One region of the Microbacterium deferens genome, then DNA from elsewhere that is predicted to be linked to it. Evidence: predicted binding sites of a transcription regulator. Region 1 holds the regulator's gene; the other holds the start of a gene.

Region 1 (15,582 bases):
TGCACAGTGAGGGCGCCGTTGAACGCGATCGCCTCGAACGTGTGGCGAACCAGCGAGCCTGTGAAGTGCCCTCCGATGAGGTGCTGCTCGAAACCGTCGGGTTCACCCGAGTGCACGAGGTAAGGGCGTCCGCTGATGTCGACGACCGCCTGAGCGAGGGCCTCGTCGAGCGGCACCAGGGCATCGCCGTACCGCGAGATGCCGGCCTTGTCGCCGAGGGCCTCGCGGATCGCCGTGCCGAGCACGATCGACACGTCCTCGACGGTGTGGTGGGCGTCGATGTGCGTGTCACCCGCCGCGCGGACGGTGAGATCGGTCAGCGAGTGCTTCGCGAACGCCGTCAGCATGTGGTCGAAGAAGGGAACCGACGTGTCGATCGAGCTCTTGCCCGAGCCGTCGAGGTTGAGCTCCAGCTCGACGCTCGACTCGCTGGTCGCGCGGCGGATCGAGGCGGTTCGGGAGGGGCCGGTCATGAGCCCGATCCTACCGAGGCCAGTGCGTCGAGGAACGCGGTCGTCTCGTCGGCCGTCCCTGCCGTGACCCGCAGGTGGTGAGGGATGCCGATGTCACGGATCAGCACTCCACGGTCGTACAACGCCTGCCAGGTCGCTGCCGGGTCTGATACGCCCCCGAACAGCACGAAGTTCGTCCACGACTCGTGCGCCTGATATCCGAGGGCTTCGACGGTCGCGGAGATCCGGTCGCGCTGCGACACGATCTCGTCGACCATGCCGAGCATCGTGGCGGCGTGTCCGAGAGCCGCCGTCGCCGCCGCCTGGGTGAGCGCACTCAGGTGATACGGCAGCCGTACGAGTCGTAAGGCGTCGATCAGCGCGGGATCGGCCGCGAGGTATCCGACCCGTGCTCCCGCGAAGGCGAAGGCCTTGCTCATCGTGCGAGACACGACCAGGCGCTCTCGCCCGGGGAGGAGGCTGACCGCCGAGGGCGCGTCGTGCGGGGCGAACTCCTGATACGCCTCGTCGACGATGACGATGCCCTCGGTCGCGTCATAGGCGGCCTCGATCACGTCGAGCGACATCGGGGTTCCGGTTGGGTTGTTCGGCGCGCAGAGGAAGGTCACGTCAGGGCGCACCTCCGAGATCTGCTCGGCCGCCGAGGCGGCCGACACGGTGTAGTCGTGCGACCGCGCACCCGACACCCATCGGGCGCCCGTGCCTCGCGTGAGCAGCGGGTACATCGAATACGTCGGATCGAACGAGAAGGCGGTGCGACCGGGCCCCGCGAAGGCCTGCAGCAGGTGCTGAAGTACCTCGTTCGACCCGTTACCGGCCCAGATCTGCTCGCGAGTGAGCCCCTCGCCCAGGTAGTCGGCGAACGCTTCGCGAAGTGCGGTGAACTCGCGGTCGGGGTAACGGTTCACATCGCGCAGGGCACGTGCCACCGCGTCGAGGATGTCACCGGCGACGTCGTCGGGCACCGGATGCGTGTTCTCGTTCACGTTCAGAGCTACCGGCAACGCCGCCTGGGGCGCACCGTAGGGTTTCATTCCGCGCAGATCGTCGCGGAGCGGAAGGTCATCGAGCCTCGTGGTCACCCTTCGATGGTAGGGCGGGCTCAGGGGGCCGAGGAGTACTCCGCAGGAATGGCGAGCCGCTGGCCCGCGGAGAGCTCCACCCCATCGAGGGCGTTCAGTCGCACGATCGCGTCGACCACGTCGCGCGGATCGGCGGACGGCGCGACCTCCTGGGCGATGCCCCAGAGCGACTCACCGGCCATGACGGTGACCTCGGTGAACGTGCCCGCTGGCGCACCCGCATCGCGGGATGCCAGCGCAGAACCGCCGCTGATCGCCGCGACGGCGATGGCCACCACGAACGGGAACGCGGCGAGACCGGTGAGCACCCGGCGACCGCGCGCAGTCAGACGAAGACGCGTGGTCGGGACGACGGGGGCGATGCCGATGCTGGTCATGGGGTTCCTCCTCAGGTGAGAGATTCGCATCCGGCGCTCGGGCCGGAGTACCGGATGCGAAGCTCTCTTCCGAATCTATCTTCGATACAGTCAGGGTGTCAACACCGTTCTTCTCGGAGATGGATCGAACGCGACACGCGGCAGGCAGCCGCTGAGTGCGTGCGAATCCGTATACGGTTTCGACAGGGAGACACCATCACGGACCTCCGACATTCGAAGACCGGCGCCCCTCGGGCGCGAGAGGGAGCAGCCAGAATGAGCGACGCGATGCCGTCCGGCGCCCGGGATAAACCGCAGACCCGCCGCCGCAAGAGCCTGAGCGACAAGCAGATGGCGATCCTCGAAGTGATCCAGCGCTCGATCAGCCGTCACGGGTACCCGCCCAGCATGCGAGAGATCGGCGACGCGGTCGGACTCAAATCGCTCTCCAGCGTCACGCACCAGCTCAACCAGCTCGAATTGAGCGGCTACCTCCGTCGCGACCCCGGCAAGACGCGCGCGATGGAAGTGCTGATCGACCTCCCCGGCACGTCGGTCGAGAACCCCGCCGACAACGCCCCGGCCGTGGGCGACGCCGCGCTCGTCCCCCTCGTCGGGCGCATCGCCGCCGGAGTTCCCATCACCGCCGACCAGCAGGTGGATGAGATCTTCCCCCTGCCCCGACAGCTCGTGGGCAAGGGCGATCTGTTCATGCTGAAGGTCTCGGGCGAGTCGATGATCGACGCCGCCATCTGCGACGGCGACTGGGTGGTCGTGCGTTCGCAGCAGAACGCCGAGAACGGCGAGATCGTCGCGGCGATGCTCGATGACGAGGCCACGGTGAAGACGTTCCGCCGACGCGACGGCCACACCTGGCTCCTCCCGCGCAACAGCGCCTTCGAGCCGATCCTCGGCGACGACGCCGTCGTCCTCGGCAAGGTCGTGGCGGTGCTGCGGGCCGTCTGATCCCCGTCCGACCCCCGCCCTAGGGTGAGGGGATGGATTCCCCGCTCCCCTACGGTTCCTGGCCCTCCCCCTTCCGTGCGACGTCTGTCGCCGCTGCGTCTCCGCGCACCGACGGAGCACGTTTCGTCGGCGACGACATCTGGTGGGGTCAGACGATGCCCTCCGAGGGCGGACGAACGACGGTCCTGCGCCGGCGACCCGACGGATCGATCGACGATCTACTCCCCGCTCCGCTCAGCGCGCGCTCGCGCGTCCACGAGTACGGAGGCGGTGCGTGGACGGCCGCCGACGGCGAGCTGGTCTTCTCCGAGAAATCCGACCAACGCGTGTGGGCACTCACGCCCGGCGGTCGCCCGCGCCCGCTCACCCCCGATGACCCCTCCGCGCGATTCGCGGGACTCACGTGGGGCGCAGGGACGCTGCTGGCCGTCCGCGAACGCCACGAAGGAGCCCCGGTACCCGCTCGCGACATCGTGCGGATCCCGCTCGACGGGTCGGCCGCCGACGATGCCGATCGCCTCGTGAGCGTGGCGGGCGGCACCGACTTCGTCGCGCAACCCGCGATCTCTCCCGACGGCGCGCGTCTGGCCTGGGTCGCGTGGAACCACCCCGACATGCCCTGGGATCGCACGCAGCTGCGCATCGCCGAGATCGTCGACGGCCGCGCATCCGCTCCGCGGACGATCAACGCCCGCGGCACGGCCGCGCTGCAGCCGGTGTGGACGGCCCCGAACGAGGTGACCTACTCCGATGACCCGACCGGACGGTGGAACCTCTGGCGTGCAGACGGCGACGCCGCGCCCGTCGCCCTGGCTCCGGCAGACGCCGACACCGGCGGCGCGCTCTGGGTGCTCGGTACGCGCTGGTTCGGAGCGCTCGACGACGGTCGCCTCGTCGCGGTCCGCACGAACGGGGCCGACGAACTCGTCATGGTCGACGGCGACCGGGTCGACCCGCTGCCGGTACCGATCGTCGCCGGCGCTGCCGTCGAGGACGTCTCGACGACGCGCGCGCTCGTCTCGGGTGCGACCGCCTCGGGCGGCGCCGGTCTCTGGCTCGTCGACGCGAGCGATCTCGGTGCTCCGACGGTGGAACGCCTCGCCGGCGGCTCGAACGGCCCGGGCCCGGAGTGGTTCCCGACCGCGCGGTCGATCACCGCCCCCGGACCCCACGGGCCGGTGCATGCCTTCGCCTACCCGCCGACGAATCCCGAGGTGACCGCCCCGGCGGATGAGAAGCCGCCGTACCTCGTGCTGGTGCACGGGGGTCCGACGTCGCACGTGGGTCCTGCGGCGTCGGCCAAGATCGCGTACTTCACAAGCCGCGGAATCGGTGTGCTCGACGTCAACTACGGCGGTTCGACCGGCTACGGACGCCCCTACCGCGATCGCCTTCGCGGGCAGTGGGGCGTCGTCGACGTCGACGACGTGGCCGCCGCCGCGACCGCTCTCAGCGACGACGGGCTCGCCGACCCGTCGCGGATCGCGATCGAGGGCGGCTCCGCCGGCGGATGGACGGTGCTGTCGGCCCTCGTCCGCACCGACGTCTTCGCGGCCGGTATCTCGCGGTACGGCGTCGGGGACGCCCGTGCCCTCGCCGCCGACACGCACGACTTCGAAGCGCGCTATCTCGACGGCCTCATCGGCCCGCTCCCCGAGGCCGAGCCGCTCTACATCGAGCGCTCACCGCTGACGTCGGCCGACCGATTCCGTGTGCCGATGCTCATCCTCCAGGGGTCGGAAGACGCCGTCGTACCGCCCGCGCAGGCCGAGGCCATCCGCGATGCCCTCGTCGCGCGAGGGGTCCCGCACGCGTACGTCCTGTACGACGGCGAGGGGCACGGCTTCCGCACCGCCGAAACGATCGTCCACGCTCTCGAGAGCGAACTGGCGTTCCTCGGTGCGGCCTTCGGATTCGACACGCCCGACGTGCCCGAGCTCACTCTCGACTGACGACTCGTCCGCAGCATCCGGCCCCGGCACAGACGGATGCTGCGGAGACGGATGCTGCGGAGAGGTCAGGCCAGGAACGGCTGCAGGTCGGAGGCCAGCTTCGCCCCGACGTGGGCGTGCAGGAATGTTCCTTCGGCCTGGTGCTCCTGCGAGACGATGATGCCGCTCTCGTGCGCCGCGGAGACCAGATCACCGCGGTCGTACGGCACCACGGCGCGCACCTCCACGGCGGGCAGAGGCAGGGCCTCCTCGATCACCGCGCGCAGCTCGTCGATTCCCTCGCCGGTACGCGAGGACACGAACAGCGCGGAGGACTCGAGGCCGCGCAGCACGAGACGCGAGTCGGCATCGATGAGATCCGCCTTGTTGAAGACGACGATCTCGCGTGTCGATCGCGCACCGACGTCGCCCATGACATCGCGAACCGTCGCGAGCTGCGCGGCGGGGTCGGGGTGCGAGCCATCCACCACGTGCACGATGACGTCGGCGTCGCCGACCTCCTCGAGCGTGGAACGGAACGCCTCGACCAGCTGGTGCGGGAGGTTGCGTACGAAACCGACGGTGTCGGTCAGCGTGTACACGCGCCCGTCTGCGGTCTCGGAGCGGCGCACGGACGTGTCGAGCGTGGCGAACAGCGCGTTCTCCACGAGGACACCGGCGCGAGTCAGACGGTTCAGGAGGCTCGACTTGCCCGCGTTGGTGTATCCCGTGATCGCGACGGCCGGAATGGTGTTGCGCTTGCGCTCGGCCCGCTTCGCTTCGCGCGCGGGCGCGAAGTCGCGGATCTGGCGGCGCAGCACGGCCATCTTGGTGCGGATGCGCCGGCGATCGAGCTCGATCTTCGTCTCACCCGGACCACGAGACCCCATACCGGCACCGCCGGCACCGACCTGGCCACCGGCCTGGCGGCTCATCGAGTCACCCCAGCCGCGCAGGCGCGGAAGGAGGTACTCGAGCTGGGCGAGTTCGACCTGCGCCTTGCCCTCGCGGCTCTTGGCGTGCTGGCTGAAGATGTCGAGGATGACGGTGGTGCGGTCGATGACCTTCACCTTGACGACGTCCTCGAGCGCGCGCCGCTGGCTGGGTGCGAGCTCGGTGTCGACGATGACCGTGTCGGCGCCGACCGACGCGACGATGTCGCGCAGCTCCTGCGCCTTCCCACTGCCGATGTAGGTCGCGGGGTCGGGGTTCGGACGCCGCTGCAGCACGCCGTCGAGAACGACCGCGCCCGCGGTCTCCGCGAGGGCGGACAGCTCGCGCAGCGAGTTCTCGGCCTCTTCCTGCTGTCCTTGCGGGTGCACGCCGACGAGAACGACGTTCTCGAGGCGCAACTGTCGGTACTCGACCTCGGTGACGTCTTCGAGCTCGGTGGACAGACCGACCACGCGGCGCAGGGCGGCGCGGTCCTCGCGGTCCCACTGGTCGCCGTCGGTGTCACCGTACGAAACGGTTCTGTCGTCCTGGAGCGCCTGGGCTGCTCCGAACACACGCACCCCGGAGTGCGCTTCGGCGCGCGCGAGCACTCGATCCACCGGGTCGACCGGCATCTCATCCGCGCTCTGGGGGATTGTGGTGTCTGTCATCTGTTCCTTCCATCGCGCCGCCCTCGGCCGAAGGCCGGGGCCGCAGCATCCATAAACTCTAATCCTCCCGTCGGGAGGACGATCTCTCCGATACGCTCTCCGCATGGGGAGCGACCACTACTTCACCGGGTCTCCCTCCAGCGCAGAGAACCTCCGGCGCCTGCGAGTGACCCTCGCCGGCCGCGATGTCGAGGTTGTCACCGCTGGTGGCGTCTTCAGTCCCGACCGTCTCGATGCCGGCACCGCCGTGCTGCTGGCCAACACGCCGTCGCCCCCTGCAGGCGGCGATTTCCTCGACCTCGGGAGCGGGTGGGGGCCGATCTCGCTGTCCCTCGCACTCGACGCCCCGCACGCCACGGTGTGGGCGGTCGATGTCAACGAGCGAGCACTCGACCTCGTGCGTCGCAACGCGGAGATTCTCGGGCTCACCAATGTGAACGCCGTGCGGCCCGAGAATGTTCCCGCCGACGTGGCCTTCCGCACCATCCGCTCGAATCCCCCGATCCGAGTGGGCAAGAACGAACTGCACGGAATGCTGGAAACCTGGCTCCCCCGGCTCGAGGAGAGATCGGACGCGTGGCTCGTCGTGCAGCGCAACCTCGGCTCGGACTCCCTGCAGCGCTGGCTCGGTGCCACGCTTCCGCGGGGCTTCAGCGTTCAGCGCGCGGCGACGGGGCGCGGGTACCGCGTGCTGAAGGTGCGCCGACACGGTACGCCCGCGACTGCGGCGATCGACATCGTCTCGGCCGACGACGGCGACGTTCAGACTAGCGAGACCTCACCCGAGTAGACGAGCACCGCCGGTCCTGACAGCAGGACGTGCTCGCCGTCGGACTCATCGACGATGCGCACGCCCAGCGTGCCGCCGGGTACGTCCACCTGCCACCGTCGCGGAGCCGCAGGACCCGCCCAGTGCCGCACCGCGAGAGCGGCGGCCGCGACGCCCGTGCCGCACGAGAGGGTCTCGCCGACGCCCCGTTCGAACACGCGCATCCGCACTTCGCCGACGCCGTCGCGCACCAGCGGGTCGCCGGGCACGACGAACTCGACGTTCGCACCGTGGCGCGGCTCGGGGTCGAGGATCGGGCGGTAGGACAGGTCGAGCGCGTCGAGCTCGGTAGGCGACGACAGAGCGACCACGACGTGCGGGTTGCCCACATCGATGCCCGTGCCCGGCCGGGCGACATCGAGGCCGCGTGCGCGCACCAGGATGTCGTCCGGCTCCGCACGCCAGACCCCGAGGTCGACCTCGAATCCGCGGTCACTGCGGGTGAGCGTCTTCACGCCCGCTCGGGTGCCGATGCGCAGGCCGCCGTCGATGGAGGCGAGACCGGCGTCGACGAGGTAGCGGGCGAACACTCGCGTTCCGTTGCCGCACATCTCGGCCTTCGAACCGTCGGCGTTGCGGTAGTCCATGAACCACTCGGCCCCGGATGCTGCAGCCTCGGCTCCTTCGTCGATCGCCGTGGAGCGGACGACGCGGAGGAGGCCATCGGCGCCGATGCCCATGTGCCGATCGCAGAGCGCGGCGATCTGGTCGTCGGTGAGGTCGAGGGAGCCGTCAGGGTCGGCGATCACGACGAAATCGTTGCCGGTACCGTGACCCTTCGTGAACGGGAGGGTGCGCGACATGCGACCCAGTCTACGAGTCGTGCGAACCGGGGTCGGGAGCCTGGGTCGCGCCGACAAGAGTTCGCTCGACGAGCGCCGCGGTGTCGACCGAGCGGGAGTCGACCCACGCGACGTCGCGATAGCGCCGGAACCACGACACCTGTCGTCGGGCGTAGCGGCGGGTCAGCGCCTGCGTCTGGGCGATCGCCTCCGACTCGGTGAGTTCGCCTCTGAGTTGCCCGAGGGCCTGCGCGTAACCGATGGCCCGACGCGCCGTGACGCCATCCTCGAGCCCGCGTTCGCGCAGCGCCGCGGCCTCGGCGACGAGGCCGTCGCGCCACATGCCCTCCACGCGCGCGTCGAGCATGGGCACGAGCTCGGCGCGTTCGATACGTGTTCCGACGGCGGTGGTCGCCTCGTGCCACAGCACCGGCTCGTCGGGCAGCGCGGCGCCATGGGTGTCCTCGCCCTGCGCGAGCACCTCCAGCGCGCGCACGATGCGTCGGCCGTTCTTCGGATCGACGCGTGCCGCCGTGACCGGGTCCTGTTCCTGCAGCCGGGCGAAGAGCATCCCGGGTCCGAGACGCTCGAGCTCGGCCTCGAGCTCGGCGCGGACGGCGGCGTCACGGGGCGGGAACGCGAAATCGAACACCACGCTGGAGACGTAGAGCCCCGAACCCCCGACGAGCACCGCGTCTGCTCCGCGGGCGTGGATGCGACGCACGACATCTCGCGCAGCATCCTGGTACCAGGCCACGGCGGCTTCGTCGGTCACCTCCAACGCGTCGAAGAGGTGGTGCGGGATGCCACGTCGTTCGTCGTCACGCAGCTTCGCCGTTCCGATGTCCATGCCGCGGTACAGCTGCATCGCGTCGGCGTTGACGATCTCGGCCGCCGTTCCCCGGGCGGTGAGCGCCTCGGCGAGCGCGAGGGAGAGCCCGGTCTTGCCGGTGCCGGTGGCACCGACGACGGCCCAGAGCCTCGGCGGGCGGCTCACACCCCGACGCGCAGCGACGGCAGGCCGAGCGAGATCGCGCGAGGCGCGCCCGCTTCGCCGGCGGGGGTCGGTACACCGCACGACTCCGCCTGGGATCGATCCCAGGCGTCGCCCGCACGCGTGCGCCGGATGCGCAGCGGCGCACCGTCGGACGCGTCGGCGAGGAGGTAGTACGGTGCCGCGCGGGTGATCCCGACCGTCACGATGTCGCCCGGGCGCGGGACGGCAGATCCGGCCGGCAGTTCGAAGTGCACGAGGCGGTTGTCTTCGGCTCGACCGGTCAAGCGGTGCGTCGAAGCGTCTTTCTTGCCCTCGCCCGTCGAGACGAGCACCTGGACCTCCCGGCCCACCTGCATCGCGTTCTCCTCGAGCGAGATGCGGTCCTGCAGGGCGAGGAGACGTTCGTAGCGCTCCTGCACGACGGCCTTCGGAACCTGGTCCGCCATCGTCGCCGCCGGGGTGCCCTCGCGAATCGAGTACTGGAAGGTGAAGGCGCTGGAGAACCGGGATGCTTCGACCACCCGCAACGTCTCTTCGAAGTCGGCCTCGGTCTCGCCCGGGAATCCGACGATGATGTCGGTCGTGATCGAAGCCTGAGGGATGAGCGCGCGCACCCGCTCGAGGATGCCCAGGAACTTCTCGCTCCGATACGACCGGCGCATGGCTTTGAGAACGCGGTCGCTTCCCGACTGCAGCGGCATGTGCAGCTGCGGCATCACGGCGGGCGTCTCGGCCATGGCGGCGATCACGTCGTCGGTGAAGGCGGCCGGGTGCGGGCTCGTGAACCGGATGCGCTCGAGCCCTTCGATCTGACCGGCTGCTCGGAGCAGTTTGCCGAACGCGAGGCGGTCACCGAACTCGACGCCGTACGAGTTGACGTTCTGCCCGAGCAGCGTCACCTCGATCGCGCCGTCGTCGACGAGCATGCGGATCTCGTTGAGGATGTCGCCCGGACGGCGGTCCTTCTCCTTGCCGCGAAGGCTCGGCACGATGCAGAACGTGCAGGTGTTGTTGCACCCGACCGAGATGGAGACCCAGCCTGCGGCGACGCTGTCGCGTTTGGTCGGCAGGGTCGAGGGGAAGACTTCGAGCGCTTCGAGGATCTCGAGCTCCGCATCGCCGTTGTGACGCGCGCGCTCGAGCAGGCTCGGCAGCGATCCCATGTTGTGCGTTCCGAAGACCACGTCGACCCAGGGCGCCTTGTCGAGCACCGCCTGCTTGTCCATCTGAGCCATGCACCCGCCGACCGCGATCTGCATGCCCTCGCGGACGTCCTTGCGCGATTTGAGGTGACCGAGGGTTCCGTAGAGCTTTCCGGCGGCGTTGTCGCGTACCGCGCAGGTGTTGATCACGACGACGTCGGCGTCCGTGCCCGCCTCGGCGGGCAGGTAGCCCGCGCTCTCGAGCGAGCCCGAGAGGCGTTCCGAGTCGTGGACGTTCATCTGGCACCCGAAGGTCCGCACCTCGTAGGTGCGGGGCTGACCGTCGAAGCGCAGGGCCGCGGGCGACCGATCGATCACCGTCGGGGTGCGAGAAGGCATGCTCATGATGGGCCCATTCTACGAGCCGCGCCCCGTGCGGGCCCGCGACCCGGTCGGCTCGACCGGGTCGCTCACGGTGCCGTAACCGGCCCCGCAGAAGCCGTGCCGAGGGTGACGCGCGCAATGCTCGAGGGGGTCAGCGCATCGGCCAGCCCGATCCGCAACGCCGAGACGAGGTACTGCGGCGTGGAGTCGTCGGTGCCGGCGATGTACGTCGATCCGGGCGGTGCGCCCGGGCGGTCGGGTTGCACGTTGACCATCAGCGACAGGATCGACGGCAGCACGTTCACGACGGAGCCCACGCGAGCGACGATCGTGTTCACGGCGGTGGAGAGCGTCGCGCCGAGCGAGGTGATCGCGCCGAGCGCGGTGGTGGTGATCTGGTTCGCCACGACGGCGACCAGCACGGACGAGAGCAGCTCGACCGAGGCGATCAGCTGGCCGACGGTCGGAAGGCCCAGCGCTTGGAGAAGGATGCTGATCGCGCCGACCACGCCCGCGGCCTCCGCATCGATCGCGAACGTCGCCGTGCCGTCGAGCACCGCGCCGACCGGCCCGACATAGTCGATCGACACGTCGAGAACGTCCAGACCGGGCAGGATACCGATCCCCGGTGCGCCGATGACGGCGCTCAGATCGATCGTCAGGGTGGCCGCACGCAGGTTCTGCTGCAGCGCTGCGGTGATCTGCGACGTCCAGGTGTTCAGCAGATCGCCGACCCGGGTGACGATCGGCGCCAGCACGTCGGAGTTCACGACGATCTCGGTGTTGGGTGGGGCGTTGTTGAGCGACGGGAGCAGAGCATCGAGATCGATGTCGACCATGCCGCTCTGCAGATCGACCGTCACCACGCCGTCCGTCAACGGCGTGGACAGCAGCGACGCCACCGCTCCCCCGAGATTCAGCCCGGAGAGCGTGACGTTTCCGCCGATGCTCGTGGTCAGGATGCCGGGAAGAGCGAGATCCAGGCGGGCCCCGATCGCCGACGAGATCAGACCCGACGAACCGAGGAGCGAGGCGATCGCCGAGTTGACGTTCGTGATCCCCGTCGTGGCGGTGCCCGCCAGCTCGCCGACAGCCGGCACCTCGACGTCGAGACCGAGGCCCGCGACGGCATAGCTGCGCGTGCTTCCCGTGACCATGCCGTCGCCCCACGTCGACGACCTCAGCGCGGCGCAGCCGTCCAGCTCCGAGCTCGCACCGACGGCGCCCACCCGCAGATCCGCGCCCGCGATCCCCGTGAGGAGGGGAAGCAACTCGTCTAGGCGGATGGTCGCCGGCGACGGCAGGGAACCGCTCGGAGTCGTTCCGACCGTGACGACGCCGCTGTCGTTCACCAGGCCCGAGGCACCGGCGGCTGACCCGAATCCCGACACCCGCGCGTACTGGTTGGCGGCGCCGAGCGCCGCGCCGGGCACCGGCACCTCGAATCCGCTCATGTCGACCCCCGCGATGCCCAAGAGGTCGACGTCGAAGGGATTGGCGTAGGTGAGGGCGGCGAGATTCACGGCGTCCGGGGGCTGAACCGACAGCACGCCGTCGGCCCCGAGCACGAGCCGCATCTCTTCGAGGTCGGCCACAGGGTCGAGGTCGGCGCCGAGCAGATCGCCCGAGAGGAAGCGCCCGTGCGACGTCGACGCGAAGCCGGCGTCTTCCCCGCACCGCAGCGACGACGTGCCGATATCTCCGTTCGCCCACTCCTCGTCGGTCCACGCGGCGGTGGTCGCCGTGACCGACAGCGGAACGACGACGACCGCGACCGCGGCGAACGCGAGCGCCGTGAGCGACCGTCGCATCACCGCTCCCCTCGGAACGGTCGCATCCGCAGGGCCGCACCGAGACCCAGAAGACCTGCCGCCATCGAGCCCACCGCCACCCAGAGCCACACGTCCGCCCCCGTCGCGGGAAGAACGCCGCCCCCTCCCGGCGGACCGACCGCAGGATCGACCGCGACGGCGGTGAGGCCGATGCCCATCGTTCCGACCAGGCCCATCAGCGAAGCATCCGCTCGCGCATCGGTCGAATCCTCCACGGCCAGGGTCACGAGCAGGAACACCGGGGCGGATGCTGCGCGCGACCCGAGCTGGAACGTCGGGCTCGACGCCGCGTACTCGTCGGACCGCGTCGCGACGGCGACCGGTGTTGCCGTGCCGGCGCACACCGGGGCCTCGCCCAGGCCGGTCCAGGGGACGTCGCATTCGTCCACGGTCATCTCGAGCCCCCGCGGGTGCGATACGAGTTCGCCGGTCTTGCGCAGTTGCACCGAGAGTGTGGCTCCGACGGCGTCCTCGAGGCGGGCGGCCACCTGCCAGTACGACGGATCGCCCGGGCTGAGATCGAGGAACTCCGCGGGGTACGGATCGGAAGACAGCACCAGTCGGCCGGGATGCCCCGTGGGCGGGACGTCGACCAACGCCGCGCGGGCAGCGGCGCCGGCGATGAGGCCCCCGCCGACCAGCAGCGCGAGTGAGACCACGGCGGTCAGCACCGCCGCGACGGTGCGTCGCAGAGGGAGGCGTGGGAAGGGCATCCGGGGTTCCTCTACTGCGGTCGCGGGACGCGAGAAGCGGGGGCAGGCCACAGCGCCCACGCGACCGCGGCGGCGACCACGAGAGTGATCCCCCCCATCGCGGCGGGAGTCTTCGCCGCGATCACCACCCACCCCGCTCCGGGCGCACCGACCATGACGCGACGCACGTCCTCGACGATGTACGGGTCGGGATCGTCGATCGTGTTCGCGTCGCCGCGAAGCACGAGGCTGCGGGCCTGCGCGTTGCCGGGTACGCCGTCGATCGCCACGACCCGGTGGGTGACCGGCGCCGTGGAGTTCGGGCGTGGCACCGTGACGATATCTCCCACCGCGAGTTCCGACGCCGCGACCTCCCGGACCACGGCGGCCGATCCCGTCGGCAGCGACGGGCCCATCGATCCCGTCACGAAGACGATGATCGACAGCCCGAGCGCGGCGGACGCGACGAGCCACACGATCGTGAGGATCCCGACCACTCCGAGCACCGCGATGACGGCATCTCGAACGACGTCCCGACGTCGCGGAGTCGCTGCCGCGTGCGCCGCGACCGGCCCGCCGGCCCGCGCGTGGTGCGCGGGTCCGCGGGCCGGCGCCTCGGTGAGAGAGGGCACGACGGGTGTCAGGACGTGGCCGCGAACTGCCAGGCGGGAGCGCCGGTGAGGCCCATGTAGTCCTCGACGTCCACGCCTGCGGCCGGGACGAAGGGGTCGGGCAGCGAGACCTCGAAGCAGTAGTACTGGGTGGAGTCCGCCGCAGCGAGGAGCGACTGCGCAGACGTGCCGCCGGACGCGAGCAGCGGCCCGTCGGCGATGAGCACGGGCGCGCCGGGTGCACCGCTGAATGCGGTGGCGTCGCACGTGAAGGGGGCGTCGTCGGTGACGACACGCACACCGAGGGCGGCAAGGAACAGGTCGTCGGGGTCGGTCACCGCCACCCCGGCGGCGGGGACGGCGGGCTGGAGCTCCACCTCACCGGCAACCGACGCGACAGTCGTTCGCAGGGCGACCGGCGCGTAGACCGCGTCGCCGGGCGAGAGCGCCAGCGCGGCGAGGCCGAAGACGATCTCGCCGCCGGGGTTCTCCTCCTCGTCGGTCCACGTCGCGTCCGCGAAGGGTGGCACGGTGTTCTGCTGAACCTCGAACGTCGACGTGCCGACCCCGGGCCCGCCGGCGCCGTTGCCGCCGAACACCCACTCGGTGTCGGTCCACGCGGCCAGCGTGGCCGATACGCCCAATCCGAGCACGGCGGCACCCGCCGTGACCGCGAAGACCTTCCGTCGCGTCGCTCGACGCCGCTCCTGTGTTTCCATGTCTACTCCCGCTCGTCTCCTGCGTCCGGAGGGCCCTACGCACACCGGCGATCGTGTGATCTGTGAGGACGCTAGAGCGCGGTGGGCCGATGCACGCGCCCCGCGCAGCGTTCCCGGTGAAAGATGCGAAAGCCGATCCGGATAGGGAGCGCAACCCCTTGGACCCAGAGCACGATGCGGGTAATTTTCGCGGTACTGGTGTCGTACCCCAGTGGTCGGTTGGGGGGATTCTTCCGCTACCGGGTAGTACGAGATCAGTAGGGTTGAAGATCCGCGCGGCAGGGCTGAGCCGCGACTCTCTCTGTCAGGTGCACAAGTGGGGGCCGCGAAAGCATGAGAACTCATCGAGATGACGACGGCGTCATAGGTGACGATCGCGATGTAGCGCGCGTCATCGATCTGCTGGAAACGGGCACGAGCATCGTTCTCGTCGGTCCGCTCGGAAGTGGGAAGAGCCACTTTCTCCGGCAGGTGATAGGCCGGCTGTCGACGACCTCGGACGAGCCTGTCGTCCTGCGCTCGATCGGGCCGCACGCCGCGGTGCCGCACGGAGCGCTGACGGCGTCGAGAGACCCGCGCGCCGCGCGCCTCCGCGACGGCCGGCCCGAGGAGACCGAGCGTCCGATCGTCATCATCGACGACGCGCAAGAGCTGGATCCGGCTTCGGTGTCTGCCGTCGTGCGTGCGGTCTACAGCGGGCACGCGACCGTACTGTTCGCTCTCACGGTGTCGCGCGAAGGGTCGACACGGCCGGCCGACGGCAACCCCGATGCGGCTCAGATGGCAACCGATCTCTGGCTGCGGGGCCTCGCGGAACGAATCGACCTCGCAGCCCTCACACCACGTGACGCAGATCTTCTCCTCGACCAGTTCGCTGCACCCGAACTCGACGCCATGACGCGTGCGTCGATCGTCGCCCTGGCCGACGGTTCCCGGATGCTGCTGAGAGAACTCGCCGCCGAGGCCGGTCACGCCCTCCGGCGTGGCCGGGATCCCATCGATGCGATGCGTGAGAGCCTGCCCAACGGGCGTCTCTCCGACGCCCTCGCGGCACACGGCGCTCAGCTGACGTCCGTGGAGAGGAGCACGCTGGCGACGCTGGGCAGGGTTCCCGGCATCTCCCGGGCCGACGCCGCGCGGTTCCTGCCCACGGCCGCCCTCGACTCACTCGTCAACGCGCGC
Region 2 (15,582 bases), on a different contig from region 1:
ATCCGATCGAAGATCACGGCGTACTGCACGAGGGCGGCGTGCTCGAGCATCGACTGCTCCGCCGCGTCCAACGGGAGCGCCGGCTCGCCGACGGCGAGCGCGTCGACGCGGTCCTGCAGCCGCCGTTGGATCGCCACGCATTCGCGGAACGCGGTGAGATCGCACCGCAGCTCCTCGAGCGAGTAGAGGAAGTACGGCATCCGCTGCTTGATCATGAACGGGTCGAACGGCAGGTCGCCGCGCATGTGCGTGCGGTCGTGGATGAGGTCCCACATCACGAACGTCTGCTCGGTGAGCGCGCTGTCTTCCAGCATCCGTGCGGCGGCGTCGGGCAGGTCGAGCTTCGTGATCTCGGCGGCGGCGCGCACCACACGGCGGTATCTGGCGGCCTCGCGGTCTTGGAAGATCGCGCCCCACGTGAACGGCGGCACCTCGCGCATCGACACGGTCTCGGGGAACAGCACGGCGGAGTTCGTGTCGTACCCCGGCGTGAAGTCCACCAGACGCAACGAGACGAAGAGGCGGTTGGTGTACTCCGTCTCGAGGCGCGCGATGAAGTCCGGCCAGATCGCTTCGACGAGCACCGCCTCCACGAGGCGGCGCGACGAACCGTTCTGCGTGTACATGGGGAAGACGACGAGGTGGCGCGCGCCGTCGACCCGGTGCTGTTGCGGCTGGAAGGCGACGAGCGAATCGAGGAAGTCGGGTATCCCGAACCCCCCAGCACGCCACGTGTCGAAATCGGCGACGGACGCCGCGAGGTAGGCCGCGTCGGTGGGGAACCGCGGTGCGAGCTTCTCGATCGCCGTCGTGATCGTCGCGACGTGGGCGCTCGCCGACGGGTGGTGCGACGCATCCGGGATCGAGCCGTCGTCGGCCTGCAGGCCCTGCAGCGCGATCGCCGCGGCCTTCAGCGAAAGCCACTCGGCGCTGTCTTCGACGGCGTCGGCTCCGACCGTGGAGGCGTCCTCGACGACCTCGGGTTCGCCGATGATGACCTTCTCAGTGCGGAGAGGGTGCGTGATGGACATGGAACCTCCGATCCTCGGACTCGAGTCGGGGCAGCGCGGGCGGCTCCGACATCGTCGACGGTGTGCCCTCTCAGGCTACTCGTCGGCGTTGATCAGAAGCGGGGGGCGTTCAGGAGCGGGGGCGCGGGGCGCGCAGCTTCGAGGCGAGATCGCGCAGCTGGGCGAGCTCGTCGTTCGAAAGGAGCGACATGCGCCGGGCGATCGATGCGCCGTGGATCGACGCGACGCGTCGGAACGACGAGACGCCGGCCTCGGTGGCACGAACCAGGGTGCCGCGGCCGTCGTCGGGGTCGGGGCATTTCGACAGCAGCCCGTTCGCGACCATGCGGTCGACCAGCCGCGAGACGCTCGGCTGGCTGATGAGCATGTTGGCGGTCACGTCGCGGAGCCGCGCAGTCATGTCGTCGCCGCGGGTGACCGTGAGCAGCACGTCGTACTCCGCCTGCGACATGTCGCTGTCGTCGAAATCGCCGCGCAGTTCGTCGAACACCTCGTGCTGGGCTCGGAACAGGCTCTCCCAGGCCTCCACAGCGAGGCGGCGATCTGTCATGTCTTCCAGATTACGGGTCGGACGCCGGCGAGGGGCGATGGCGGGGCGGTCGGATGCGGCGCGATATGCCGTCGGGCGTATCACACCGAGGTGACGCGGCGCGTCACCTCCCGGTCACCTTCTCCCCCTCCGTGGTTCACGGTCCAGCCTTGCTGCGTCCGTACCTTCGGTCGCGTTTGCACTCCTCCCCCCTGGAAGGCCTGGTCTTCGTGCCCTTTTCCCGTTCCCTCCCCGCAGTAGGCATCGTCGCCGCGCTGGTGTCCGTTCTCGCGCTGGCCCCGTCGGCGACAGCGGCTCCGGCTTCCGCGCCGTCGATCATCGTGACCGAGATCGTCGGCGACAACGTCGGTGTCGACAGCTATGAGTACATCGAGGTGCGCAACACGGCGGATGCCGCGATCGATCTCGCCGCATCCGGCATCGCGTTCGCCTACTCCTACGTCGACTCCGACGTGCGAGACCGCGATGTGCCGCTCACCGTCTCGGAGCCGCTCGTGCTGGACGGCGGCGAGACCGCCGTGCTGTGGCTGAGCTACACCAGCACGTCGGTCGACTCCTTCGCGCGCTCGATCGAGGAGTTCCGTGCGTACCACTCCGTGCCGGCCGACACCCAGGTGGTGCGGGTCACGGGGCAGGCAGGCATCGCGAACGCGGGGGACCGCGGCATCCGCGTCGTTCAGGGAGAGACGCTCATCTCGTGGTCGCACGTTCCCGCCGGTGGGTTCGGCGGCGACCTCGCAACGCACTTCCGGTTGCCCCAGGACGCGGCCGACCTCGGGCTCGAGGCGCTGAGCACCTCGGCACCGCGCTCGCCCGGTGTGGTCGCCCCCGAAGCACTCGTGCGCCCGGAGCCAGATCCGGAGCCTGAGCCCGAGCCCGGCGAAGAAAACCCGTGGCCGCTCGTGGTCACCGAGATCGCACCCGACAACGTCTCGTTCGACGACTACGAGTTCTTCGAGGTGCACAACACCACGGCAGCAGACATCGATCTGAACGCCGGGTACTCCTTCCGCTACGGTTCCGACCAGTCGGACGCCGTGGACGGCGGTGTCGAACTGATCGTCGGCGGTGACACCGTCGTGCGCGCGGGCGAGACGATCGTCTACTGGCTCAGCTACACGTCCGGCAACGTCGATTCGTTCAGCAAGACCGAGGAGCAGTTCCGCACGCAGTGGAGCGTGCCCGCCGAGACCCGCGTGGTGCGGGTGTCGGGTCAGCCCGGTATGGCCAACGGCGGAGACCGCGGCATCCGGATCATCCGTGACGGACAGCTCGTCAGTCGTTCGTTCTACCCCGCCGGCTCCGTCGGAGTCGACCTGACGGCGCACTTCGCCTTGCCCGCCACCCGGGGATCCAAGGCGCTCGACCTGTTCGCGTCGAAGGCGGCTCCCAGCCCCGGTGTCGTCGACCCGGCCGCTCTCGTCGTGCCCGCCGGGGAACCCATCCCGACTCCCGGCCCCACCGAGACGACGCCGCCGGTCGGCGAGCCGTTCGACTCGACGCCCGGGTTCGACCCGCAGCCCGATGCGGGGGTGACCACCGCATCGCTGCAGGTGACCGAGGTGCTGCCCGACTCCCGCATCAACCTCGCCGGGTCCGACGCGTACGAGTTCATCGAGGTCTACAACGCGAGCGACTCTGCCGTCGACTTCTCGGACTACTCGATCAACTACCTCTACCCCGACAACGGCACGTCGGTGCTGTGGCCGGCCGTCCCCGGCGACGTCGAGATCGCCCCGGGACAGACCCTGGTCTTCTGGATCAAGAACGGCGGCAACGCGGCGCTCGGCGCGGCGGACTTCAACGCAGCCTTCGGCACGTCGCTCACGATGGGCGAGAACCTCGTCGAGATCACCAGCGCAGGTATGGCCAACGGCAGCGCCCGCGGCATCGAGGTGGTCACCAACACCGGCCACATCGTGAGCCAAGCGCTGTACAACATGAACCTGCCGACCGACGATGTGCAGCCCGATCAGGGAATCCGCTACATCGCCGGTGAGGAAGACGCCGCGCAGGCCCGCCTGCTCGACCTCGCCCCCGCCACTCCCGGCACGGTGCAGGCCGACCAGGTGCCGGCCGGTCTGCAGATCGTTCCCGCCGACACCGTGGCGCCCACGATCACCGACCGCACCGCCGACTCGATCGCTCCCGGGGCCGACTTCACGCTGACCTTCGAGATCGCCGACGACGTCGACGCTCGCACGGCCACTCTGACGCTCTCGAACGACGTCGACTCCGGTTCACGCACCATCAACCTGCGTGACAGCGGCGAGGGTGTCTACACCTACGTCGTCCCCGCCGTCGACCTGACGGGCAAGGCCTGGTACGAGTACTCCGTGGTGGCGAGCGATGGCACCAACCAGACGACGCTCGAGACGACCCGCGTGGCCGTCGACGGGGTCGACACCTCGCCCGTGCGTCTGAACCTCGACGACGACCAGTTCGTCTCGGGGGTCACCGACGTGATCGCCGCCGGCGAGAGCTACCCCTCCGCCGTGCAGCTGTCGATCGGCGGTGAGCAGGTCGCGACCGAGCCGAGCCTGGAGCGCGCGCCCGTCTTCGCCTTCGAGGTGTCGGGGGTCAACTTCTACTTCAAGAACGGCGTGCTCGTCGGCGACGGCGAAGATCGCGATGTCCTGCGCATCTTCGATCACACGATCAACGACTGGGAGACCCTCACGACCGCCGTGCCGCTGGAGCACGTGCGTCAGGGCGACGAGCTCGTCGTCAGCGTGTGGGCCGGCACCAAGAAGGCGCCGGAGATCGACCTCGGCGAGAACAACGACGACTTCGACATCCGCGGCCTCCGGCTCATCCTCCCCGACGGTCGTACGCTCACCCCGAGCGGCTACGACGACCCGTCGAAGGTGCTCGGCATGGGCGACAGCGTCAACGGCTCGGGCGGGCCGACCGGCAAGCTCGACTACTTCGACGCGCGGTTCACGCTGCCCGCTGATGCGTTCTCGGCGGTGTCGACCGCATGGGACACCGCGTCTGGGGCGGACGGGCCGGTCGAGATCGTCGCGTCCGACGGTGGCGACACCGCGACTCGCACCGTGACGGTCGACAACACGGCGCCCGTGGTCACCTCCACGGTCGACGACGAGTACCGGGGCGAGTTCGTCCTCGACGCATCCATCACCGACGCGGGAGCGGGCGTCGCCTCGAGCACCGTCACCCTCGACGGTGAGCCGATCGAGCTTCCGTACACGACGTCGTCGGTGACGCTGAGCCCCGGCGACCACGTGATGCAGATCACGGCGGTCGACGCCCTCGGCAACTCCGCGACCTGGTCGGCGACCTTCCAGACCTTCGAGGAGCAGCCGTCCTCCGACGTCGTCGCGCCGACCGATGGCGCGGAGGTGAAGGCCGGCGACGTGACGCTGCGCGCCACGGTGGATGACCCGATGGGCGATGTGCTCGACGTGCAGTTCCTCGAGGGCGAGCGGTTCGATCTCTCCGACGCCGAGGTGACCGCGCAGTCGGGCACCGTCAACGATGCGCTCGACACTCGCCGTGAGGCGGTCGGGGTGTTGTCGGCCGATGAACTGCGGGCGCTCGCGCCGCTGGACGGCGTCGGGACCGACGTCTCGTCGGCCTCCGAGTTCCCGTACCAGTTGTTCGACATCGCGGTGGGCGACGACGTCGCCGGCTCTCAGGTGCGCACCACGTGGCAGGGGCGCGCGAACGCCGATGCGACCGTCTTCCTCTACGCGCTCCGCGGCGACGGCTCGGGCTGGGACGAGATCGACCGTCACGTCTCGACGACGGACGGCGAGCAGTTCGAGCTCTCGGGAAGCGTTCCGGCGGCGGACCACGTGCGCGACGGAAAGGTGCGGATGCTGGTGCAGCACTCCGAGGGGTTCGCGGGCGAGGACCTCAGCACACGCGACTCGGTGATCACGCCGAACAATCCCGACGACGTGGCGCGGTCGGACTACGACTTCACCCTCGCGTGGGAGTCGGACACCCAGTACTACAACGAGAACACGGTGCCCGGGAATCCCTTCAAGCACCAGGAGGCGATCCACTCGTACCTGCTCGACCAGCGTGACGAGCTCAACCTGCAGTACCTGTTCCACACCGGCGACATCGTCGACGACTGGAACCAGGAGTACCAGTGGAAGGACAACGCCGACCCGCAGTACGCGCGTCTGGACGAGGCGGGTCTGCCGTACGGCGTCCTCGCCGGCAACCACGACGTCGGCTCGGAACTGGCCGACTACAGCGAGTACGCGAAGTGGTTCGGCGCAGACCGGTTCGCGGGCAACCCCTGGTACGGCGAGAGCTACCAGGACAACCGAGGACACTACGACCTGATCTCGGCCGGCGGCATCGACTTCATCATGGTCTACCAGGGATGGGGACCCGGTGACGAAGAGATCGCGTGGATGAACGAGGTGCTCGCGCGGTACCCCGATCGCGTCGCGATCCTGGCGCAGCACGAGTTCATCCTCACCACGGGCGGTCTCGGGGACATCCCGCAGCGGATCCTCGACGAGGTCGTGGCGACGAACCCCAACGTGAAGATGGTGTTCTCCGGCCACTACCACGACGCCCTCACCCGTGAGGACTCGTTCGACGACGACGGCGACGGCGTGAACGACCGCACCGTCTACTCGATGCTGTTCGACTACCAGGGGCTGCCCGAGGGCGGCTTGGGGTACCTGCGTCTGCTGCACTTCGACAACGAGGGGGAGAAGATGATGGTACGCACCTACTCCCCGTCGCTGGACGACTACAACTCCGACGACCCGAACCTGCTCGACCCGGTCATCGATCCGAGTGACCCCTACGTGCACCAGCAGTTCGAGTTGACGTACGACCAGCTCGGCATCGTGCCGGGCGTGCGCACCCTGGGCACCGACTCGTTCACGGCCGAGGTGCTCTCCCCGACGCAGATCGCCTCGTTCGACAACGTCGAGAGCGGCACCACTGTGGAGGCGACGTGGTCGGTGACGCAGCTCGGCGAGCACGGATGGTACGTGCGCACGACCGATCCCTACGGCGCGGTCGACTACTCGCCGGTGTCGACGTTCACGGTGGTCGACGCCGCCGTCGAGCCTGAGCCGGAGGAGCCGGGAACGGGTGGACCCGGGACCGGTGAGCCGGGAACAGGTGAGCCGGGAACGGGTGGGCCGGGAACGGGTGGGCCCGGGACCGGTCAGCCGGGGACGGGAGGACCGGGGGCGGGTGAGCCGGGTTCGGGTGGTTCCGGATCGGGCGGCGCCGGCGGTTCGAGCGGTCCGGGTTCTGCGGCAGACACGGCGGGCGGCGGCGACCGCGATCTGGCGACCACGGGTTCCGACGCGGCCGATCTCGCACCGTGGGTGTTCGGGGCGTTCGGGCTCGCGCTCGCCGGCGCCCTTCTCCTCCTGCTGCGCCGTCGTCGGGTGATCTAGACGAGGTCGAGGAATCAAGCGGCGGATGCTGCGGGCTCACCAAGGCTCGCAGCATCCGCCGCTCTGCTGCCGTTCGGTCAGGCGCCGGGGGCTGCCCTCGACAGGGCGGACAGTCGGCGTTGTGGTGAGCCCTCGGTGGTGCGCCATCGTTGGGCGGGGTCGAGCCATCGAGGCGCCCTGATCCATGGCACGCCGCGCACCATCCGGATCTCCCACCCGGCGGTCTCGATCGTCCGATGATGGTGCCAACACAGCAGGACGCCGTTGTCGGTATGGGTCGGGCCGCCCTGCGCGGCAGGTCTCACGTGATGCACCTCGCACCACGCGGCGGGAACGTGGCATCCGGGAATGATGCACTCCCCGTCTCGCACTCCGATGGCGCGCCGCGTGTGAGCGGGGAAGATGCGCTGCGGCGACCCGAGCTCGACGATGCGCCCGTCGGGTGCGATCACGAGGCGTTGCACCGCTCCGGCGCACCCGATGTGGCGGGCGACGGAGATCGGCACGGCGCCGGCGTCGCGCGCTCCCGAGACGAAGGCGACGCCGTCGTCGCGGGCGAGCTGTTCTTCTGACGCGGTCACGACGAGAGTCGGGGCGGCGCCGCCCAGGAGCGGCGCGTCTTTCGCTCCCGCGGCGACGTGAAGCACCCCGGACAGAGCGTCGTGGCGCCGCTGGGCCTGCGTGCGCGGGTCGATCAACGGGTCGTCGCTGTCGAACTCCGCGTCGTCGGGGACGAAGGTCGGGCCGGCCGTCACGCGAGGGTTGAGGTAGGCGTCGATCATGCGCTGGAGCTGCGCGGCGACCTCGGGCAAGAGGTCGCCCCGCATCGGAACGATCCCGTCGCGCTCGCGGCCGATCGAGAGGGATCGACGACGTTCTGCGCGATCGCGGTCGGGCAGGGCGCCGTCGGGGTCGAGGTGGAGCGCCCAGACCTTGGCCATGATCGAGACCTCGTCGGCAGAGACTGCCGGTGATGCGATCGTGCCCGCCGCCGCGTCGACGAGGGCCTGCTCGGCGGCATCGATCTCGTCCGCGGCGACACCGCGATCACGAAGCGGGATGAGCGCGTCGGCGATCGCGGCTGCTGCGTCGGTGCCGATCTCACCCGAGAGCACAGCGGCGCGCACATGGTCGAGAGGCGCCGGCAGGCCCTCGCCCGTCAGCGACGTTCGGCGGCGCAGGGGAGGCGCGGCCTTCAGGCGTCGTCGTGCCGTTGCGCTCGAAACGAGCGTCACTCGCTCGATCAATTCGGACGCCGACCGGCATCCGCGAACCCGGGAGAGGATCTCGTCACCGCGTTCAGGCCGCGATCGGTGGCCGATCTCTCCCGCGATGTCGAGCCGCAGCGCATCGATGAGTCGTCCGAGAGATTCGGCATCGGCGGCCAGGTCGAGCAGGCGGTCGTCGTCGGCCCCACGGATGCCGTCGCCCTCGAGCATCGGCGCGAGCGCGCTGCGGAGCGCATCGAGGGCCTCGCCGATCTCGGTTCGCCGGTGTGTCATGCATACATTCTGGCGGGGGCCTCCGACATCGTCAGGCCCAGATCAGAGGCACAATCACCCCTGTGGAAAACGCGGCGCACGGGCGGCCTGGGGAGGAGAGGAAGACGCGTCGCCGGGAACAAGTAAGGGCCGGTCGGAGAGGCTTCCGACCGGCCCTTGTCCCTTGCACCAAGAGTGTCCTGCAATCACATGTTCGGTAGCTGCCACAGCAAAACAACTACCGTTCCTGAACTCTATAACGGAGAGGTAACGGAAGGGAAGGGCTGCCGTTATGTTTCTGTGATTATTTCGAGATGATGCTCGTGACGTCGGGTTGCGGGCGCCACGGTGCGCGCCAGGTGCGTGATGCGCCGAACACGGAGGGAAAGCCGTGAGATCGTTGGCTGTGCGTGGATGGCAATGGCCGAAGGGGTCGCGGTAGCGCGGATGGCGGTCACTCGATTTTCCACGGCGCTGTCCCGGATCCGGCCCGGTCAGGCGATCACCATCGCGTTCGGCGCGGTTCTCGCCGTCGGAACGGCGCTTCTTCTGATGCCGATCTCGGTGCAGGGGCGCGGGGCGACCTTCATCGAGGCGCTCTTCACCGCCACCAGTGCGCTGTGCGTCACCGGACACATCATCGTGGATACGCCGCTTTTCTGGTCGCCGTTCGGGCAGGTCGTGATCCTCGCCCTCATCCAGATCGGTGGCTTCGGGGTGATGTCGCTCGCGACTCTTCTGGGGCTCCTCGTCGCGCGGCGGCTCGGGCTGCGAACACGGCTCACCGCCGTCAGCGAGACGCATACCGTCGCTGTCGGCGACGTTCGCCGCGTGCTCAGCGGTGTTGCGCTCATCACCCTCACCATCGAGGTCGTCGTCGCGCTCGTACTGACGCTGCGGTTCTGGGGCGGCTACGGCGAAGAGCCGGGGCGGGCGATCTGGCTGGGCGTCTTCCACGCCGTGTCGTCGTTCAACAACGCCGGGTTCGCACTCTTCAGCGACAACCTCATGGGGTTCGTAGCTGATCCGTGGATTTGTCTGCCGATCTGCGCCGCGGTCATCCTGGGCGGGCTCGGTTTCCCGGTCATCATGGAGCTGCGCAAGCGGCTGGTCGTGCCGCGCAAGTGGACGCTGAATACCATCACCGTCGTCATCGGCACGCTCGTGCTTCTGGTGGCCGGAGCCATCGCCCTGACGGCGCTGGAATGGGCGAACCCCGCCACTCTCGGTGCGCTCGACCCGGCAGGCCGCGTGCTCGCCGGTTTCACAGCATCCGTCATGCCCCGAACCGCCGGATTCAATTCGATCGACGTCTCGCAGATGCGCGACGAGAGCTGGTTCGTCACCGACATCCTCATGTTCATCGGCGGGGGGCCGGCGGGAACGGCGGGAGGGCTGAAGATCACCACGTTCGCGGTGCTGTTCTTCATCGTGATCGCCGAACTGCGCGGCGACACCGCCGTCAACATGTTCGGCAAACGCCTCCCGCGCTCCACCCACCGCGAGGCGTTGACCGTCGCGCTCCTGTCTCTCGCCCTCGTGGTCGCGTCGACCCTCGCGATCATGCTGATGAGCCCCTACGGATTCGATCGCGTCGTGTTCGAGGTCATCTCGGCCTTCGCGACGGTGGGCCTGTCGACCGGGATCACCGCGAGTCTTCCGCCCGCCGCGCAGCTCATCCTCATCGTGCTGATGTTCATCGGCAGGCTCGGGCCTGTTCTGCTGGGCTCGGCCTTGGCACTGTCCATTCAGAAGCGTCAGTACGAACTCCCGAAGGAGCGTCCGATCATTGGATAAGTCGACCCACCTCTTCACGCGACGCCGCGGGCGCCCCGGCTCTGCGTCCTCCGTGGTCGTGATCGGCCTCGGACGCTTCGGCGGTGCCCTGGCCACTGAATTGGCGCGGTCCGGCACCGAGGTGCTGGGCATCGACGCCGACGAAGACATCGTGCAGTCGCTCAACGGCGTGCTGACCCACGTCGTCCGCGCCGACTCCACGCGGCAGGTGGCGCTCGACCAGCTCGGTGTCGCCGACTTCGATCGAGTCGTGGTCGGTATCGGCTCCGACATCGAGGCGAGTATCCTCACCGCGTCGCTCCTCAAGCGCATGGGAGTCCGCTCCATCTGGGCGAAGGCCATCAGCGAGCAGCACGGCCTCATTCTGGAACAGCTGGGTATCGAGCACGTCATCTTCCCCGAGGCCGACATGGGCCGTCGCGTGGCGCACCTGGTGCGCGGCTCGATGCTCGACTACGTCGAGTTCGACAACGACCTCGTCGTCGCCAAGACGATCGCCCCGCAGGAGATGGTCGGGCAGACCCTCGAGCAGTCCGCCGTCCGTCGGCGCCACGGCATCACCGTCGTCAAGATCAAGTCGTCGGATGGGCAGTGGCATGCCGCGGGTGCGTCGTCGCTCGTGTCTGAGGGTGACACCCTCATCGTGATCGGGCCCGTGGAGCGCACCGAGCGTTTCGCGTCGCTCGTCTGAGCCGTCTCATCCCGCCGAAGCCTCGGATGGCAATACTCCTCCCCATGGAGTATGGTCGCTGGCATGAGCGCACCCCTGACCCCGCCGGTCTTCTGGATCCTCACCTCGTTGGCGTCTCAGCGGCGCCACGGCTACGACATTCTTCGTGCGACCGAGGAAGCGTCGGGCGGTGACGTCTCCCTGCGGGTCACGTCGTTGTACGCCGCGCTGGAGCGCATGGAACGCGAAGGTCTGATCGTCGTCGACGGCGAGGAGGTCGTCAACGGGCGCACTCGGCGATATTTCCGAATCTCGCCGACCGGCTCTTCGCGACTCGACGCGGAAGTCACGCGGATGGAGAGCGCGGCGAGAGCGGCGCGAGCGAGCATGGCGACACGCGCGCCGGCCTGGGGTGCCTCGATGGTGATGCCCGCATGACCCCGTCGACGGAAGATCGATACCGGAGCCTGCTGCGCTGGTACCCGAAAGCCTGGCGGGCAGAGAACGAAGACGTCGTGGTGGGAACGCTGCTCGATGTGGCCGATAGCCGTGGGGGCGACCGACCGTCTGCGCGCGAACGAGGGTCGGTGATCGCGCACGGTCTCGGCACGCGTATGGACGTGCGTTCCGCGCTCGGCGCCGCGCTGGCCGGGCTCCTCCTCGCGGCGGTCGCCGGCGGCCTCGCGGTCTGGGGCACGGAGCCCCTCACGGAGTCGGGTCTGTCGTGGCTTCTCCCACTCCTCACCGTGGCCGCGATCCCCCTCCTCGCCGCGTTCGGGTTGATCGCGATCGTGCGTCAGCGCGGGCTGGTCTCTCCGCCCCGCGCGATCATCGCCCTCGGCCTGGCGTTCGTCGCGTTCTCGCTCGCGTTCGTCGCGTACATCGCGTGGAGTCTCGCGTTCGACTTCGCCGACGCGGGAGAGCCCACCACGGGTCTCGCCGCCGTCTTCGTGCCGATCTTCACCGCTGCCTGGCTGGCCGGTGCGGCGGCCGTCGCCGCGCTCTTCGGCGCGATCGTCGCACGGGCCGGGATGCGGCCGGGGGTCGCTCTTCTCGTCGCCGCGGCCTGCGGCGTGGTCACCGCGCCTGCCCTGGGCGTGTCCCTCGTCTCGCCCACGGTCCCCACGATCGCGGCAGCAGGAGTCGCGATCGCGTCTCTCGCTCTCCTCCGTCCCCGACGTGGCGCCGCTCGTGCGCGACAGGCGACGTCGCCGGTGCCCGTGAGGACTCTCCGACTCGCCCGAGGTCTCGCGGTCATCAGCCTCGCGGGAAGCCTTCTCGGCATCGCCTACGCGGTGACCGGTGCGTCGTGGTCGCCCGGCGCGGCCGATGGCACGGAGGCGATGGGCCACGGCATCACGATCTCGGTCTTGTCGGGCATCCCCCTGCTCGCCGCGTTCGTGGTGATCGCCTCCGCGCGTCGGGGCAACGCTCCGGCCACCTGGGGCCCGCTGGCGCTGCTCGCAGCCTCGCTCTGCGCGATCGCCGCGGCCTATGTGCACGCGCCGTCGTGGAACGCGATGGCGCCGGCGCTCGCCGTGTCGGCCGCGCTCGGAGGGGCCGCGGTCGCGTGGTGGCTCGCCGCCCGCCTGCGCGGCCCTCTGGCCGCACGGATCGTCACCGCCGCGCTGCTCGGACTCGGGTACGCCTCGTTCCTCGGCACGATACTCGCGCCGGCGTTGGCGTTCTTCGTGCCGATCGCGGCGTTCGTCTCCGCGATCTGGGTGACGCGCACAGCGCCGCCGCGCCTTTCCGCGCCCGGTGCCGCCGAAGGCCCGATCCAAGCCTGACCCGCTGCCGCGCAGCTCCGGCAGCGGCGCGACGGGTGGCTCGAGGAGCCAGAGGCGGCGGATGGCGACGTCAGGAGCTTCCCGACTCCAGCAGTTCGCGGGCGCGGGCCAGGCCCGCGGCGAGTGTCGACGACGCGGTCTGCGCCACGATGGGCTCGACCAGCCGCAGCATGCCCGCCGGGCTGGCCTCGATCGTCGCCGTCACGCGGCACCCGTCTTCATGCTCGGCGAAGCTGAATCGAAGCGAGGTCGGCATCGTGCCGGACGTGCTCGTCGCGGCCATGGTCTGCGGCGGATGGAACGCCGTCACGCGCCAGCCGAAGGTGAGGGGCCGACCCATCACGTTCATCCGCGTGCGGATGGCGCTCCCCACCGTCACGGGTGGCGGTGTCAGCAGCTCCTCGGAGATGACCGAGGCATCCCACCGCGCCCGGTTCGCGGGGTCGGTGAGGAAGGCGAAGACCTCGCCGCGCTCGCGACCAATGTCGATGTGCTCGGTGATGGTGAACATGCGCCCCTCCCGTGATCTCAGCCTGGCAGAGATCGATACGGGCGGGGTCACCGCGTCGCAGGCCGGCGCAGCATCGGCGCAGGGCGGGTACCGCCGGTCGTCGTGATGCGTGCCGCGGGGATCGCGACCCGACCGCTCTCAGTCGGTCGTCGGGCCGTCGATGATCTCGCGCATCGTCTGCAGCGAGATGGCCTCGGGCTGTCCGTCGGTCAGCTCGTGGATCGCGATGGCGAGCCCGAGCTGCTCGAGCAGCGTGATCGTCTTCTCCAGGCGCGGCACGACGTCGATGTGGTCGGGGCCGAACAGCTCCGCGACGAACACCGGCTCTGCGACGGAGATCGCGCGGCGCAGCTCGACGGTCGAACGGCCCGTGGTGCGGTAGAGCGCCGTGAGGGCCTCGCCCGGCAGGTCGGGCGTGCCGACGATGGAGACGGACAGGGCGGTCGAGGGCTCGTTCACCCGTCCATCCCACCACGCGCGGCGGGTCGCGATGCACAGACGCCTCGCCGCAGGCGTGGGGCGCGCGCCGGGTTCGATGGCGACGAAGGCCACGGGCGCACGAGTGGCCACCTCCGTCGACGCGGTCGGCATCGCCCGCATCCGGCACACTCGGACGATGTCATCCCCACGCCCCGCATCGTCCGCGACCCTCGCGCGGGGCCTGGGGTGGGGGATGCTGGGTGTGACCGCCTTCTCGTTCACGGTGCCGCTCACGCACATCGCCGTCGAGGCGCTGCCGCCCGTATTCGTCGGTGCGGGGCGAGCGGTGGTTGCAGCGGTCCTCGCCGCCATCGCCTTGGTCGTCACACGGCAGCGTCGGCCCTCGGCCCGGCAAGGGGCCCGGCTCGCCGTGGTCGCGGCGGGCGTGGTCGTCGGCTTCCCGATGCTGACCTCCCTCGCGCTGACCTCGGCATCGGCCAGCCACGGCGCGGTCGTCATCGCCGTGCTGCCGGCGGCGACCGCCGTCGCCGCGGTCGTGCGCGGACGCGAGCGCCCCTCCCGATCGTTCTGGATCGCGGCGGCTCTGGGCGCGGTCGCCGCCATCGCGTTCGCGGCGCTCAACGGAGGGGCGTTCGCTCCTCTGCAGGGATCCGACCTGCTGCTGCTCGCCGCGGTGGTCGCCGCGGCGATCGGATACGCCGAGGGAGGGATGCTGGCGCGCGAGCTCGGATCGTGGCAGACCGTGTCGTGGGCGCTGGTGCTCGCCTCGCCGCTCATGATCGTGCTCACGGCGGGATCGGCGTGGGCCGCCGCGCCCGTCTCCGCGCCGCCGGAGGCATGGCTGTCGCTCGCCTACCTGTCGGTGGTGAGCATGTTCCTCGGTTTCTTCGCCTGGTACCGCGGGCTCGCGATCGGTCCGATGGCACAGGTCAGTCAGGTGCAGCTCGTGCAGCCCGTGCTCACCCTGGCGTGGGCGGCGCTCATCCTGCACGAGCACATCACGGCGCTCACCGTGATCGGCGGGCTGGCGGTGATCGCGTGCGCCGGCATCGCCGTGCGCACCCGCGCGCGTCCGTCGGGCGGGCGTCGCGACGAACGCCGCCCCGCCGCAGGGTAGCGTCGGAGCGTGACCGTCGACTACCTCCTCGCGCCCGTCGCCGAGATGGATCCGCTGGCCCTCTACCGCGTGCTGTGGCTGCGCGTCGGCGTCTTCGTCGTCGAGCAGGAGGCGGCCTATCCCGAGATTGACGGGCGCGACATCGAGCCCGGTGCGGAGGTGATGTGGGCCGAGGCGGACGGCGATGTCGTCTCGACGCTGCGGGTGCTCTCCGAGCCCGACGCGATGCGCATCGGTCGGGTCGCGACGGCGGCGGCGGCGCGAGGACGAGGCGTCGCGGCCGAGCTCATGCGGCGCGCGGTCGCGCGATGCGAGGAGCGGGCGCCGGGCCTGCCGATCGTGCTCGACGCGCAGGCGCAGCTCGAGGGGTGGTATGCCCGCTTCGGCTTCGCGGTCGCGGGCGAGCCGTTCTCCGAGGACGGCATCCCGCACCTCCCGATGCGTCGGGGCTAGCGTCGCTACAGCTCGATGCCGTTGCTCTCGTCGTTGACACCGGAGTTGCGGCCGCGCCAGGACTCGTAGGCGATGAGCCAGCCGATGGAGACGACGGCTGCGAGCACGAGACCGAGCCAGACGTTGCCGAAGACCATGCCGAACAGCACGCCGAGCGCGAGCACCAGCACCGTTCCGAGAAGCCAGTTCGTGCGGCCGCGGGGCCATCCGGTGCGGGGTTCGCTCATGCGCCCAGCTTAGAGCGAAGGGCGGCATCCGTTTCACCGGCTGCGGCACAGACGGCGGGTCTCACCGGCGGCGGCCCGGTGCGTTCAGGATCGAGCGGGGGTCACCGGTCGC

Evidence for each region. Region 1 encodes LexA, which represses DNA repair genes until DNA is damaged. Its sites were predicted from a motif close to TCGAACANNTGTTCGA; they were not measured.
Region 2: ABTU82_RS10485 (HNH endonuclease signature motif containing protein) is a predicted target of LexA. The motif match lies at 8,667-8,682, and genes of this name have one in related genera.

The regions. Positions count from the first base shown of each region.
Region 1 is NZ_JBEUWT010000004.1:23,412-38,993, forward strand. Features, by position in the region: gene hisB (imidazoleglycerol-phosphate dehydratase HisB) at 1-473, opposite strand, end outside; gene ABTU82_RS13905 (histidinol-phosphate transaminase) at 470-1,555, opposite strand; gene ABTU82_RS13910 (LysM peptidoglycan-binding domain-containing protein) at 1,576-1,932, opposite strand; gene lexA (transcriptional repressor LexA) at 2,200-2,877, shown strand; gene ABTU82_RS13920 (S9 family peptidase) at 2,910-4,829, shown strand; gene hflX (GTPase HflX) at 4,895-6,412, opposite strand; gene ABTU82_RS13930 (class I SAM-dependent methyltransferase) at 6,516-7,202, shown strand; gene dapF (diaminopimelate epimerase) at 7,175-8,044, opposite strand; gene miaA (tRNA (adenosine(37)-N6)-dimethylallyltransferase MiaA) at 8,055-9,020, opposite strand; gene miaB (tRNA (N6-isopentenyl adenosine(37)-C2)-methylthiotransferase MiaB) at 9,017-10,567, opposite strand; gene ABTU82_RS13950 (choice-of-anchor G family protein) at 10,633-12,357, opposite strand; gene ABTU82_RS13955 (hypothetical protein) at 12,357-13,091, opposite strand; gene ABTU82_RS13960 (signal peptidase I) at 13,103-13,702, opposite strand; gene ABTU82_RS13965 (SipW-dependent-type signal peptide-containing protein) at 13,711-14,400, opposite strand; gene ABTU82_RS13970 (LuxR C-terminal-related transcriptional regulator) at 14,734-15,582, shown strand, end outside.
Region 2 is NZ_JBEUWT010000002.1:50,527-66,108, forward strand. Features, by position in the region: gene ABTU82_RS10470 (DUF6421 family protein) at 1-1,031, opposite strand, end outside; gene ABTU82_RS10475 (MarR family winged helix-turn-helix transcriptional regulator) at 1,141-1,581, opposite strand; gene ABTU82_RS10480 (lamin tail domain-containing protein) at 1,791-6,983, shown strand; gene ABTU82_RS10485 (HNH endonuclease signature motif containing protein) at 7,061-8,485, opposite strand; gene ABTU82_RS10490 (TrkH family potassium uptake protein) at 8,879-10,261, shown strand; gene ABTU82_RS10495 (potassium channel family protein) at 10,254-10,952, shown strand; gene ABTU82_RS10500 (PadR family transcriptional regulator) at 11,016-11,369, shown strand; gene ABTU82_RS10505 (hypothetical protein) at 11,366-12,721, shown strand; gene ABTU82_RS10510 (SRPBCC family protein) at 12,792-13,232, opposite strand; gene ABTU82_RS10515 (hypothetical protein) at 13,371-13,691, opposite strand; gene ABTU82_RS10520 (DMT family transporter) at 13,849-14,790, shown strand; gene ABTU82_RS10525 (GNAT family N-acetyltransferase) at 14,800-15,243, shown strand; gene ABTU82_RS10530 (hypothetical protein) at 15,249-15,470, opposite strand; gene ABTU82_RS10535 (DNA-3-methyladenine glycosylase family protein) at 15,572-15,582, opposite strand, start outside.